2 regions of the Leptolyngbya sp. KIOST-1 genome follow, and region 1 is predicted to be linked to the other one. Evidence: predicted binding sites of a transcription regulator. Region 1 holds the regulator's gene; the other holds the start of a gene.

Evidence for each region. Region 1 encodes NtcA, which controls nitrogen genes in cyanobacteria. Its sites were predicted from a motif close to TTTGTANNNNNNNNTACAAA; they were not measured.
Region 2: the regulator NtcA is predicted to act here: its motif matches at 3,670-3,689, upstream of NF78_RS21580 (uracil-xanthine permease family protein).

What each region holds. Positions count from the first base shown of each region.
Region 1 covers NZ_JQFA01000004.1:1,877,983-1,883,836, reverse strand. Annotated here, with positions in the region: gene thrC (threonine synthase) at 1-1,217, opposite strand, end outside; gene ntcA (global nitrogen regulator NtcA) at 1,740-2,411, shown strand; gene NF78_RS25230 (DUF3084 domain-containing protein) at 2,534-3,937, shown strand; gene NF78_RS25225 (PadR family transcriptional regulator) at 4,155-4,544, shown strand; gene NF78_RS25220 (cofactor assembly of complex C subunit B) at 4,670-5,197, shown strand; gene NF78_RS30080 (DUF3155 domain-containing protein) at 5,296-5,619, opposite strand.
Region 2 covers NZ_JQFA01000004.1:1,028,922-1,034,775, forward strand. Annotated here, with positions in the region: gene NF78_RS31445 (hypothetical protein) at 33-695, opposite strand; gene fni (type 2 isopentenyl-diphosphate Delta-isomerase) at 965-2,014, opposite strand; gene pyrR (bifunctional pyr operon transcriptional regulator/uracil phosphoribosyltransferase PyrR) at 2,094-2,636, opposite strand; gene NF78_RS21575 (response regulator transcription factor) at 2,779-3,495, shown strand; gene NF78_RS21580 (uracil-xanthine permease family protein) at 3,783-5,201, shown strand; gene infC (translation initiation factor IF-3) at 5,311-5,814, opposite strand.

The sequences.
Region 1 (5,854 bases):
GTGAAGGGTTCGCCAATGTAGCCCTGCACGGCCTCCTGGGTCTTCAAGCCGTTGCCGGTAATGTAGACCACCGTAGACTCATCGGGGTCAATCTTACCGGCTTCCACCAGCTTTTTGAGCACCGCGATGGTGGTGCCACCAGCGGTTTCGGTAAAGATGCCCTCGGTTTCGGCCAGCAGCTTCATGCCCTCGACCACCTCGGCGTCGGTGACCGACTCGATATTGCCGTTGGTCTTGCGGGCAATGTCGAGGGCGTAGATCCCGTCGGCGGGGTTGCCAATGGCGATCGATTTGGCGATCGTGTTGGGCTTCACGGGCGTGACAAAATCCCGACCTTCCCTAAAGGCTTGGGCAATGGGAGAGCAGCCCTCGGCCTGGGCCCCGCTGAAGCGCACCGCCTTGTCGTCGACCAGCCCCACCTTAACAAACTCCTGGAAGCCCTTGTAGATCTTGGTAAACAGAGAGCCAGAGGCCAAGGGGGCCACGATGTGGTCGGGCAGTCGCCAGCCCAACTGCTCAGCCACTTCATAGCCCAGGGTCTTGGAACCCTCGGAGTAGTAGGGGCGCAGGTTGATGTTGACAAAGCCCCAGCCGTGGGTGTTGGCCACCTCGGAACAGAGGCGGTTGACCTGGTCGTAGTTGCCCTGCACCGCCATCACGGTGGGGTTGTAAATCAGGGTGCCCAGCACCTTGCCGGCTTCCAGGTCAGCGGGGATGAAGACGCAGCAGTCCAGCCCGGCATGGGCCGCGATCGCCGCCGTGGAGTTGGCCAGGTTGCCCGTGCTGGCGCAGGAGACCGTGGTGAACCCCAGTTCCTGGGCTCGGGTCAGCGCAACCGAGACCACCCGATCTTTGAAGCTGAGGGTGGGCATGTTGACGGCATCGTTCTTGATGTAAAGCTCTTTCAGGCCCAGACGCCGGGCCAGCCGAGTCGAGCGTACCAGCGGCGTCATGCCCGTACCTACATCGATGGGGGTGTCGGTGCTGACGGGCAGGAAATCTTTGTAGCGCCAGATCGACAGCGGCCCGGCTTGAATCGTGCTGCGCGTGACCCGCTGGCGAATGGCATCGTAGTCGTAGGCTACCTCAAGGGGGCCAAAGCAGACATCTTCACAGACGTGCTTAGCACCCAGGTCGTAGGTCTCACCACACTCTCGGCACTTCAGGTTCGAAAAGGTGGGCTGGGTAGCGGTGGAGCGTTCGATGGACTGCGTCATAGCGGATTCTCTTAGGTGGTCTGGAGCAGGTGTTTTTGACATTTCGAATTTGTTATTCAGAACCTAGCACCGAAGTCAAACCCTGGTCAAACATACCCGATTTTTTTAGTCGGGTATGTGTAAGATCCTGATGCAGAATGGTTTGACATCTTTGATCAAGTCTGTTTTGGCCAAACTCCAGTCCGTCGCGGTAGGTGCCCAAGCGCGGTTCGGTTCTGGAGCTTTCGCACGGAACCCCCTGCCGATTTAGCTCAAGCTGGACTCAGCTAACCTTTGGTGGCAGAAAAACCTCTTCGGAACACAGTAAGGTAGCCTGCTATACAAACGCCTCCTGGGCAGTTGAGGTTAAGTGATTTAAAGTCATGGAACGTTTGCATTATCTAATGTGCCAGACCGACTAAACTGCTCTATGCTTGGTGCCCAAGGTAGTCTGTACTGAAGGCCTGGCCCTGGTCTCAGCGGTGTAGGTAGCGCAGCAGTTTCATTGCAGATGCCCACGGTGATGCTCTTAGCAGAACGTTTATGGTAGTGACCCAAGATAAGCCGCTTGCCAACGTCTTTCGTCAGCTCTCTGGGGGTGCATTTCCCCCTGTCGTTGAGTCCTACGATCGGGGCAAGACTATTTTTTTCCCGGGCGACCCGGCAGAGCGGGTTTATTTTTTGCTCAAGGGCGCGGTTAAGCTGTCGCGGGTATACGAGGCCGGGGAAGAGATCACGGTAGCCCTACTGCGGGAGAATAGTGTCTTTGGTGTGCTGTCGCTGATTACAGGCAACCGGTCCGATCGCTTCTATCATTCCGTAGCGTTTACACCGGTTGAGCTGTTGTCGGTGCCCATCGAGCAGGTCGAGCAGTCCCTCGAAGAAAACCCTGAGCTGGCCCTGCTGATGTTGCGAGGGCTGTCATCGCGAATTTTGCAGACTGAGATGATGATCGAAACCCTGGCCCACCGGGACATGGGATCACGCTTGGTAAGCTTCCTGCTGATTCTCTGCCGCGACTTTGGCGTACCCAGCCAGGATGGCATCACCATCGATCTCAAACTTTCTCACCAGGCGATTGCTGAGGCCATTGGGTCTACTCGGGTGACGGTCACCCGCCTCCTGGGCGATCTGCGCCAGGAAGGTATGATCTCAATATATAAAAAGAAAATTACTGTGCACGATCCGGTTAATCTAAGTCAGCAGTTTACTTAAGCCAGCGGGGTTCGAGTCCGGGGCTGGGGCTTGACCAGCCAGGTCGACTGATTGGCAAGACTAGGGCACTAAGGTCCAAACCCATGCAGTAGAGTAAATGCAAACTCCCCTGTGGCAGGTGCATGGTTTCTGGTTACGTACTGATTTTTGCGGTTCTGATCCTGGGGGGGGTGATTGCCACCCTGGGCGATCGCGTAGGCAGTCGGGTCGGCAAGGCCCGACTGAGTTTATTCAACCTTCGCCCCAGGCAAACGGCCACCCTGGTCAGCATTGCCACCGGCAGCGTAATTTCGGCCTCTACCCTGGCGCTGCTGTTTGGGGTGAGCAGCCAGCTGCGGACCGGAGTTTTTGAACTGGGGCGGATTCAGGATGACTTGGCCACCGCCGAAGCCAACTTGGCCCAGGCCCAGGCCGCTCAGGAAAACGTCGAGGCTGATTTGGAGTCCGCCACCAGGGAGCGCCAGCGAGCCCTGGGTCGGCTTCAGGAGGTGAATGAGTCGCTCAATCGAGCCGTAGCGCAGCAGGATGCCACGGAGGAACAGCTGCGCCAAACCCTGGGCCAGCTCGACACCGTCTCGCAGCAGGCAGAAACCCTGCGGCGATCAACCGCGGCGCTGCGGGTCGATCGCGATCGCCTGCTGCAGCAGCAGGCCACCATTGGTAGCCAGATTGCCCAACGCGATCGCGCCATCGCCGAACTGGACCAGCAGATTGCCCAGCGCGATCGCGCCATCGCCGAGCGTGAACAGCTCTTGGCCAGCCTGGAAGCCGAGCAAGAGTTCCTGGAGCAGCAGGTGGCGTCCCTGCAAACTCAGTTTCAGGGTCTTTTTCGTGGCAACATTGCCCTCAACCGCAACCAGGAAATTTTGTCGGGCCAGGGGCGGGCTGAAAATCGAGCTCAGGCGGAAGAGTTTGTCACTGAATTTTTGCAGCAGGCCAATCGTTTGGTCTCCCGCGCGATCGCCCCGGGTACCTTCATTGACCAGCAAATTTTGCTGATTGGCAATCGTGAAGTCGAAACTCTGATCGATCGTCTGGCCACGGGTGAAGACTACGTGGTGAGGCTGCTGTCGGCGGCCAACTACATCACGGGTGAACCCTGTGTCCTACAGCGGGGGGAGCCCTGTATTCAGGTGTTTATCGATGCAACCCCCAACCAGCAGGTGTACGCCCAGGGCGAGCGGCTAGCGACGGTCACCCTGGACCCACCACCCTTTGGCGATCGCCAGCTGGTTGAACGGCTCAATCTGCTGCTGGCTGCGACCCAGTTTCGGGCTCGCCAGGACGGTGTCGTGAGCGATTCTCTTCAGGTGGCCGACAATCGCCCCGAAACCATTCTCAACTTTCTGGAAGCTGTACAGCAGTCTGGGCAGGCCGTCGACTTTCAGGCCATTGCGGCTAGAGACATTTTCACGGCAGGACCTGTCCAAATTCACCTGGCGGCTGTGCGCGATGGCCGCATTCTGTTTCAAACCCGTCCGGTGAGTGGAGGGCTGGAAAACGGCGGCGATCGCCCCGATTTTTGACAGCTGGTAGCGCTTGAGGATCCACCGCCAATTATCTTTGGCGGCGAATATTTAATAATGTCTAAAAAAATTTGCAGATAGTTACCATCTGCACTCACTTCGATACTGTGGGGATCACCTGTGATTAGAATTAGCCTAATCGTTAAGCGACTAATCGACTGCTTTTAACTCTGGTCTGCGTTAAGCAGACAAACTTTAATATATCTGGAGCGATCCCATGAAATTTGAGGATATTTATCAGTTCTTCGAGGATCCACCGCCCATCTACCTCAACAAAGAGCTTGCCGTTTGCTACGTGCTGTCGGTGTTGCTCCAGCAAGATTCCTACGGTACTGAGTTAATTCAGCGGTTGACTCACCACTACCCCCACTATCGCCTGTCCGACACGGTACTGTACGGGGCACTCAAGTTTTTAGAAGACGAAAATGCCATAGACGGCTACTGGAAAAAGGTGGAAGGTCGGGGTCGCCCCCGTCGTATGTACCGCCTCAACCCCGACTGGCGGTTACAAGCCGAAGAACTGGCCGAGTTCTGGAAAACCTATATGGGCGATCCTGTCCGGCCCACCACGTCCCAAAGCCCTGCTTACTCATCACCCGGGCGCTGACGGTGTTCGAATGGCCTAACCCGCCTATGGCTCGGTCATTTAATCACCTCGATCTACCTGCCCCTGGATCTACCTGAACAAGCCATCATTTCGTACCCTAGAAAGGTACAACTGATGGCCCAACCGTGACCGAAACCGTAACCTATTCAACTCTGCTTCTGACCCTGCTGATGGTGGTAGGGTTAGTCTTTTTTATTCGCGCCTCTACCAAAGATCGGCTGGAAACCCTCACCCTAGCTCGTCCCGTTGCGCCGCTGACCCTGCTCCAAACGCTGACGACCCACTTTGAAGCACGGGCTTACAGTGTAGCGCTAGCCGATGCCGAAGCCCAGCGTTTTGTCCTGCGGGGCCGAGTGCGACCAAGCTTATTTCTAGCCAGCTTTTTGACCCTCCTGGCCGCCGTGGGTGGACTGTGCTTGGCGCTGGTGTTGACCAATCTCTGGCCCACCACCGGAGCGATCGCCTGGGGACTGGTTGGGATCGCCCCGGCAGCCGGTTGGTTCTACTGGAAAGGATCCGATCGCGACGAAGAAATTGTGCTCCAGGTGCAGCCCGAGGCATCCTCGGAGGACCCCACCCGTCCCTCTGCCACGGTAACCATTACGGCCCACCGGGACGAACTTGCGGTCCTAGAGCAGGAGATGAGCCGTTAGGGACAAAAAAAGCTAGCCCTCAGGGCTAGCTTTTGGTTTTAAGTTAATGACTCAGTCAACCTGCTGAACCAGCAAAGCCTGTCAGCGGGTCATCGATCTCAATGAGTCAGACTCTCTAGGGCTGAAGATTCTTCTTCGTCTTCGCCAAGCAGTACCCGCAGACTGGGGAAGAGAAAGTGGTTCTCTTCGACGTACTGGGCTCCAAACAGACCCTTCTCGGCCCAAAAGTACCGGTCAGTAGTATGCTCGTTCCGTTTAACCAGCAGCAGGGCTGGGGGGGCGATGCCCTCGGAATGAATAAAATTCCGAGCTGCGGTTACGGGTTTTTCGTTGCCGCTCTCAATACTATACTGAGGAACAGCCTCTAAGATGCGACGGCCTTCTAAGCGACGACGACTCTTACGCTTGCGTCTCCTTGCCAAGTTGCCTACCTCCCTCTCAGTGGATATTTGGATGTAGTTTCGGTTACAAAATTTGTTAACCAGGCCAAGTATATAGGCTCAAAATAAGAATTTCAACTTCTCTTAAAAATCGGGTCGAACACGTTGAAATCCATGACTTGTAACGGTTACAAGGGTATTTGGCAGAGCTAAGCCTGAACAGAATTGTTAAAAAATTGACAAAACTTCAATTTTTCTTCCGTCAAACTCTTAAGTT
Region 2 (5,854 bases), 850 kb from region 1:
AGCGGCCATTGCTGCCCGCCCGCCAGGCCAGGCTAGTTGACTGTAGTCCCCTGGGGCTGGGGGGTTTGGGTGCCGGGAGTCGGAATCTGAGGTGGTTCGATGCCTCTAATGGGAACCGCAGGAACGGTTCGAGTGCTGCCAGGAAAGGTCTGGGTTGCGCCAGGCACAGGCTGAACCGGGCCGGGCCCAGGTTGAGTCGCGCCAGGTGCCGTTTGAGTTGTACCAGGAACGGGTTGAGTCGCACCGGGAGTGGTCTGAGTCGCGCCGGGAACAGTCAGAGTTGTCCCTGGAGTGGTCTGGGTGGCATCTGGTACGGCCTGACCTGGGGCAGTCTGGGTTGTACCAGGGGTGGTCTGGGTGGCACCCGGAGCCGTCTGCGTACCGTCGGGCAGAGTTTGAACAGCATCGGTGCCAGTACCCGGTACAGACGGAGGTCCCGTCAGGGTAAAGCTTCTGACTTCGGGCAATGAGAGTTGTTGAGGCTCAATTAGAGCCCCCTCTGGCCCTGCGGCCTGCCCCTGCGGTTGGGCAGGATCGGACACATTGTTACTCTGGCAAAGGCCGTCCAGGTTGATTACCTCTCCCCGAGCATTAACCATGTAGCAAAAACCCTGGGCGTGGCTAATACTAGGCCACAGCAGCGCACCCGCCACCAAGCCCAGGCCACTGGCATAATTCAGAAGATTAAATCTCATAGCCTCAAGCCTCGTCGCATCTATTGAACGTTTTCGATAGACCAAATATCTGTTTTCAACCTATCAACGGCGCGAGAAATACCGTATCGGCCGGGCGGTAGAAACCGTGGTCAGAAAATGTTTTGAAGCAATGACAAATACCCGGTTTTGTCGAATTTCACCCAGCTTGTCGGGGCGTTGCAGTGCAAATGCCCCGACGGATCGATTTTGAATCGGGTTTTTGGTGAACTCGTTGAGCGCCCAATTTTCGGCGGTTATTGCCGATCACTCTACAGTCGCTCCAGTACTCCCGACTGCCGTAGCCCCGCCAGATGGCTCTGCCCGGTGCAAAACAGCACCGTTTTAAGTTCTGCGATCAGCACCGCCGCCAGGGCCGCGATCGCCTCCTCTGAGTCACTCGCCGCCCGCAAAAACGGCATCGCCAGCCCCGCCAGGTCGGCCCCCAGGGCGATCGCCTTGGCCACATCCAGCCCGTGGCGCAGCCCGCCCGAGGCGATCAGCGGCAGGGCCGGGGCCACCCGTCGCGCCTGTACAATGCAGTCGGCGGTAGGCAATCCCCATTCCCCAAAGGTCTGCCCCAGCCGCCGCTGGTGGGCGTCGCTAGCCCGTTCGCTCTCCACCCGCGCCCAGGAGGTACCCCCGGCTCCGGCCACATCCACCGCCGCCACGCCAGCGTCGATCAGGCGCTGCACCATGGGGGCCGAAATGCCATTGCCCACCTCCTTGGCGATCACCGGTACGGGCAGCGCGGCGCAGAGCGGCTCAATTTTTTTTAGCAGGCCCTTGAAGTTAGTATCGCCCCCGGTCTGCACCGCCTCCTGCAGCGGATTGAGGTGCAAAATCAGAGCGTTGGCCTCCAGCTGGTCCACCACCCGACGGCACTGGTCGAGGCCGTAGCCGTAGTTGAGCTGCACTGCCCCCAGGTTGGCCAGCAGCAGAATGTCGGGGGCCAGCGATCGCACCGCAAAGGTCTCCATCAGAGCCGGATTTTCGACCCCCACCCGCTGGGAGCCCACCCCCATGGCCAGCCCATAGCGCTGGGCCGCGATCGCCAGGCGGCGGTTGATCTGGTGGGCCGCGTCGGTACCTCCCGTCATGGAGGAGATCAGCAGCGGTGCCCCCAGTCGATGCCCCAAAAACGTAGTGCTGATGTCGATGTCCTGCCAGTCCAGCTCCGGCAGGCAGCAGTGGGTAAACCGATAGTGCTCCAGGCCTGTGGTTACCTGGGTACACTGCACCGGCCCCTCCAAACAAATGCGCAGATGGTCGGCCTTGCGGATCTGGGTTTCGTGGGCGGCGGGCAGTGCAGTCACGGGCAAAATGGCTAAATCGACGCTCCCTATCCTAGGCAAGAACGGGGCCGCTAAGCTGCGATCGCACACCCAATGTTACACCGCCCTACCCTTTCAGCAACTCCACCCCATCGCGCCCGTCCACCTCCTGCAAAAAGACTTTGACCTGCTCATCTTTGGCGGTGGGCAGCGCCTTGCCGACAAAGTCGGGACGAATCGGCAGCTCGCGGTGGCCGCGATCAATCAGCACCGCCAGGCGAATGGCGCTGGGTCGCCCGTAGTCGATCACTGCATTTAGCGCCGCGCGAATGGTGCGACCGCTAAAAATTACATCATCCACCAGCACCACCACCCTGTCGGTGATGTCGAAGAGAATCTCGGTGCGGGCCGGGGTGCGAGTGCTGATTTTGTCCAGGTCGTCGCGGTAGAGGGTGATATCGAGCGCCCCCACCGGCAGCGCTACCCCTTCCAGCCGCTGAATCTGCTGGGCCACCAGGTGGGCCAGGGGCACCCCCCGGGTGTGAATGCCCAGCAGCACCAGGCGGTTCAGGTCGCCGCCGTGTTCTACCACCTCCGAGGCCAAGCGGTTGAGGGTACGGCGCATTTCCTCGGCAGACAAGATTTCAACCACAGTGCTGCTGGCACTCATCGTCAGCTCTCCCGACAGCGGTAAAGACCCACTATAGCTGACCCTGGGATGGGGGCGGGGACGGTGAGGGGGGGAGGCGGTGGGGGGCTATTTTTTGTGCTTGCGGTCACAATCGAGCTGGAAGTTGTCCGGCAGCATACCAGTGGTAGCAGTTAATCGCTCAGGGTTGATTGGCGACGGCATGCGTATTTTGCTGGTAGAAGACGATGGGCGACTGGCCGATGCCCTGGCCGAAATTTTGATCGCCCAGCGCTACACCGTCGAGTTTGCCTGCGATGGGGAGACGGGGTGGAACCAGATCAGCGCGATCGCCTACGACCTGGTTTTGCTCGATGTCACCCTGCCCCGGCTGGATGGCATTGGCCTCTGCCAGCGGATGCGCGATCGCGGCCTCACCACCCCAGTGCTCATGCTCACCGCCCGCGACACCAGCTCCGACAAGGTGTTGGGCCTCGACGCCGGGGCCGACGCCTACATGGTCAAACCCTTTCACCTGGAAGAATTGCTGGCCCAGGTGCGGGCCCTGCTGCGCCGGGGCCAGGCCAGCGTCACCCCCAGGCTGAGCTGGGGGCCGCTCACCCTCGACCCCACCAGCTACGAAGTCACCTACCACCGCACCCCCCTGCGCCTGACGCCGAAGGAATTTGCCCTACTGGAGGCGCTGCTGCGCTACGGTCGCCGGGTGCTCAGCCGCACCGCCATCATCGACCAGATCTGGCACTGGCAGGAAGCCCCCGAAGACAACACCATCAAGAGCTACATCAAAACCCTGCGGGCCAAGCTCAAAGCAGCCGGAGCCCCCAAAGACTTTATTGAAACCGTCCACGGCCTGGGCTACCGGCTCAAGGCGATGGATTAGGGCGATGGATTAGAAACGCCGCCCCCAGCGGTAGCGAGTTTTGATGTTAGAAAACCGCAACAATCTCCACGATTTCTCCACTTTTCCATCCCCAAAATCTCTACCCCTCAGCCCTAATCTAAGTCCCTAAGTTGTCCAGGCAAGAAATTGGAAATGGGCTAATTCACCAGCATTTCTGTATCGAATAATGCAATCTTAGCCTAACAGTTGAAACTGGTCAAACCAGTAGCGCTGATTTGCCTGGTTCACCACAACCCCACCGTTGCTGAGATGAGGTAGAACCAACCATGAGTGACGACCAACTGCGACTAGAGACCGCCGGGGCAGCGGCCCAGGTGCTCGAAGAACCACCCCGTTCATCCCTGTTCCCGCCCGTGGATATGATCTACGGGCTCAACGATAAACCACCTCTGGGGCAGACCATTTCGGCGGCCCTCCAGCACGTGATGGCGGCTTTTGTGAATATCATTGCCCCAGCCCTGGTGGTGGGTAACGCGATCGGATTGGAAGCCAGCGACATCAGTTTTTTGATTAGCCTGTCGCTGCTGATGTCGGGGGTGTGTACCTTTATTCAAATTCACAAAGTTGGCCCGGTGGGTTCGGGGCTGCTGAGTATTCAAGGCACCAGCTTTGCCTTTGTGGGCACCCTGGTCACGGTGGGCACCAACGCCGTAGAGGGGGGCAGAACGCCGCTGCAAACCCTGGCCTACCTGCTGACGATTTGCATGCTGGCCTCGTTTATTGAAATCGGCCTCAGCTTCTTTATTGAACCGCTCAAAAAGGTGATGACGCCGTTGGTCAGCGGCATTGTGGTGCTGATGATTGGCCTCAGTTTAATTCAGGTGGCGATGGTGGCTATGGCCGGTGGCCCCGCCGCCCGCGCCGACGGCAGCTTTGCCAGTCTGCAAAACCTGGGGGTCTCGATGCTGGTGCTGACGGTGATCATGGTGCTGAACTTCACCGGCAACTCGTTTCTGCGGATGTCGGCCATTCTCATCGGCCTGGTGGTGGGCTACCTGGTGGCCGCGCCCCTGGGCATGCTCAACTTCAGCGGGCTGTCGCAGCTGTCCCTGGTGACGCTGCCCATCCCCTTCCGCTATGGGTTTGGCTTTGGCCTGGCGGGGTTTATTCCCCTGGCGTTTTTGTTTGTGATCACCACCATTGAGTCGATTGGCGACCTGACGGCGACCTCGATGCTGGTGGGCGAGCCGATTGAGGGGCCGCTGTACCTGAAGCGGGTGAAGGGTGGCATTTTGGGCGACGGGGTGAATTCTCTAATTGCCGCCATCTTCAACACCTTTCCCAACACCACCTTCAGCCAGAACAACGGCGTGATTCAGCTGACTGGGGTGGGCAGTCGCTACGTGGGCTATTTCATTGCGGGCATGCTGGCACTGCTGGGCCTATTCCCAATTATTGGCGGCCTGTTTCAGGCGATGCCCCAGCCGGTGCTCGGGGGGGCTACCCTGCTGATGTTTGCCTCGGTGGTGGCCTCGGGGATCAAAATTCTCAGCGGTGTGACCCTCAATCGTCGCAGCACGCTGATTTTGGTGGCCTCTCTAGGGCTGGGCATGGGGGTGTCCTTTGTGCCCGACGCCCTGGCCAATACCCCCTACCTGATTCGCGGTGTGTTCTCCTCGGGCATTGCCACCGGGGGCACCGTGGCGCTGCTGCTGAATATGATTGTTCCTGGGCCACGCGAGTAGGCTACCTGGGAATACTGGATTCAGCCATTGAAACAGTCCTTCAACCCAAAAGCAGGGGTCAAACGACCCCTGCTTTTTTCGCTAACAGGTTGTGCCAGTAGGCGACAGGCTACGACGGCGACAGGAATAGGGTGAGGGCGCGGTGGTCAAAGGACTGCACCTTGCCAGCGTCGTTCAGGTCTTCTACAACCCGGTTCAGCAGATCGGTGGCGCGATCGCGGTGCTGGTGTTCCCGCCCGCGCAGCCGCACTAAAAACTTGACCGAATCCCCTTTACTCAACCACTCAGTGGCTCGGTTGATGCGCAGGGCGTAGTCAGACTCGCCGATGTTAGGGCGAAACTTGACCTCTTTGACGGAGGGGCGAGAGGTCTGCTTCTGGCGCTTGTTTTGCTGGTACTGGAGCTTGCCGTAGTCCATGATTTTGGCCACTGGGGGGCCATCTTCACTGGGGGAAACGACGACCAGGTCGAGCTTGCTCTCTTTGGCCATTCTGAGGGCGTCTCTGGTGTCGGTGACGCCCAGGTTTTCGCCGGTCTGGGTGATCAGCAACACCTCAAGGTCTCTAATGTCGCGGTTGACGGTGGGTTTTGGTTTCTTAGCGATAGGACAAATCTCCGAATTCTACAAAACATAAGACGGGTTCCCCAGGATT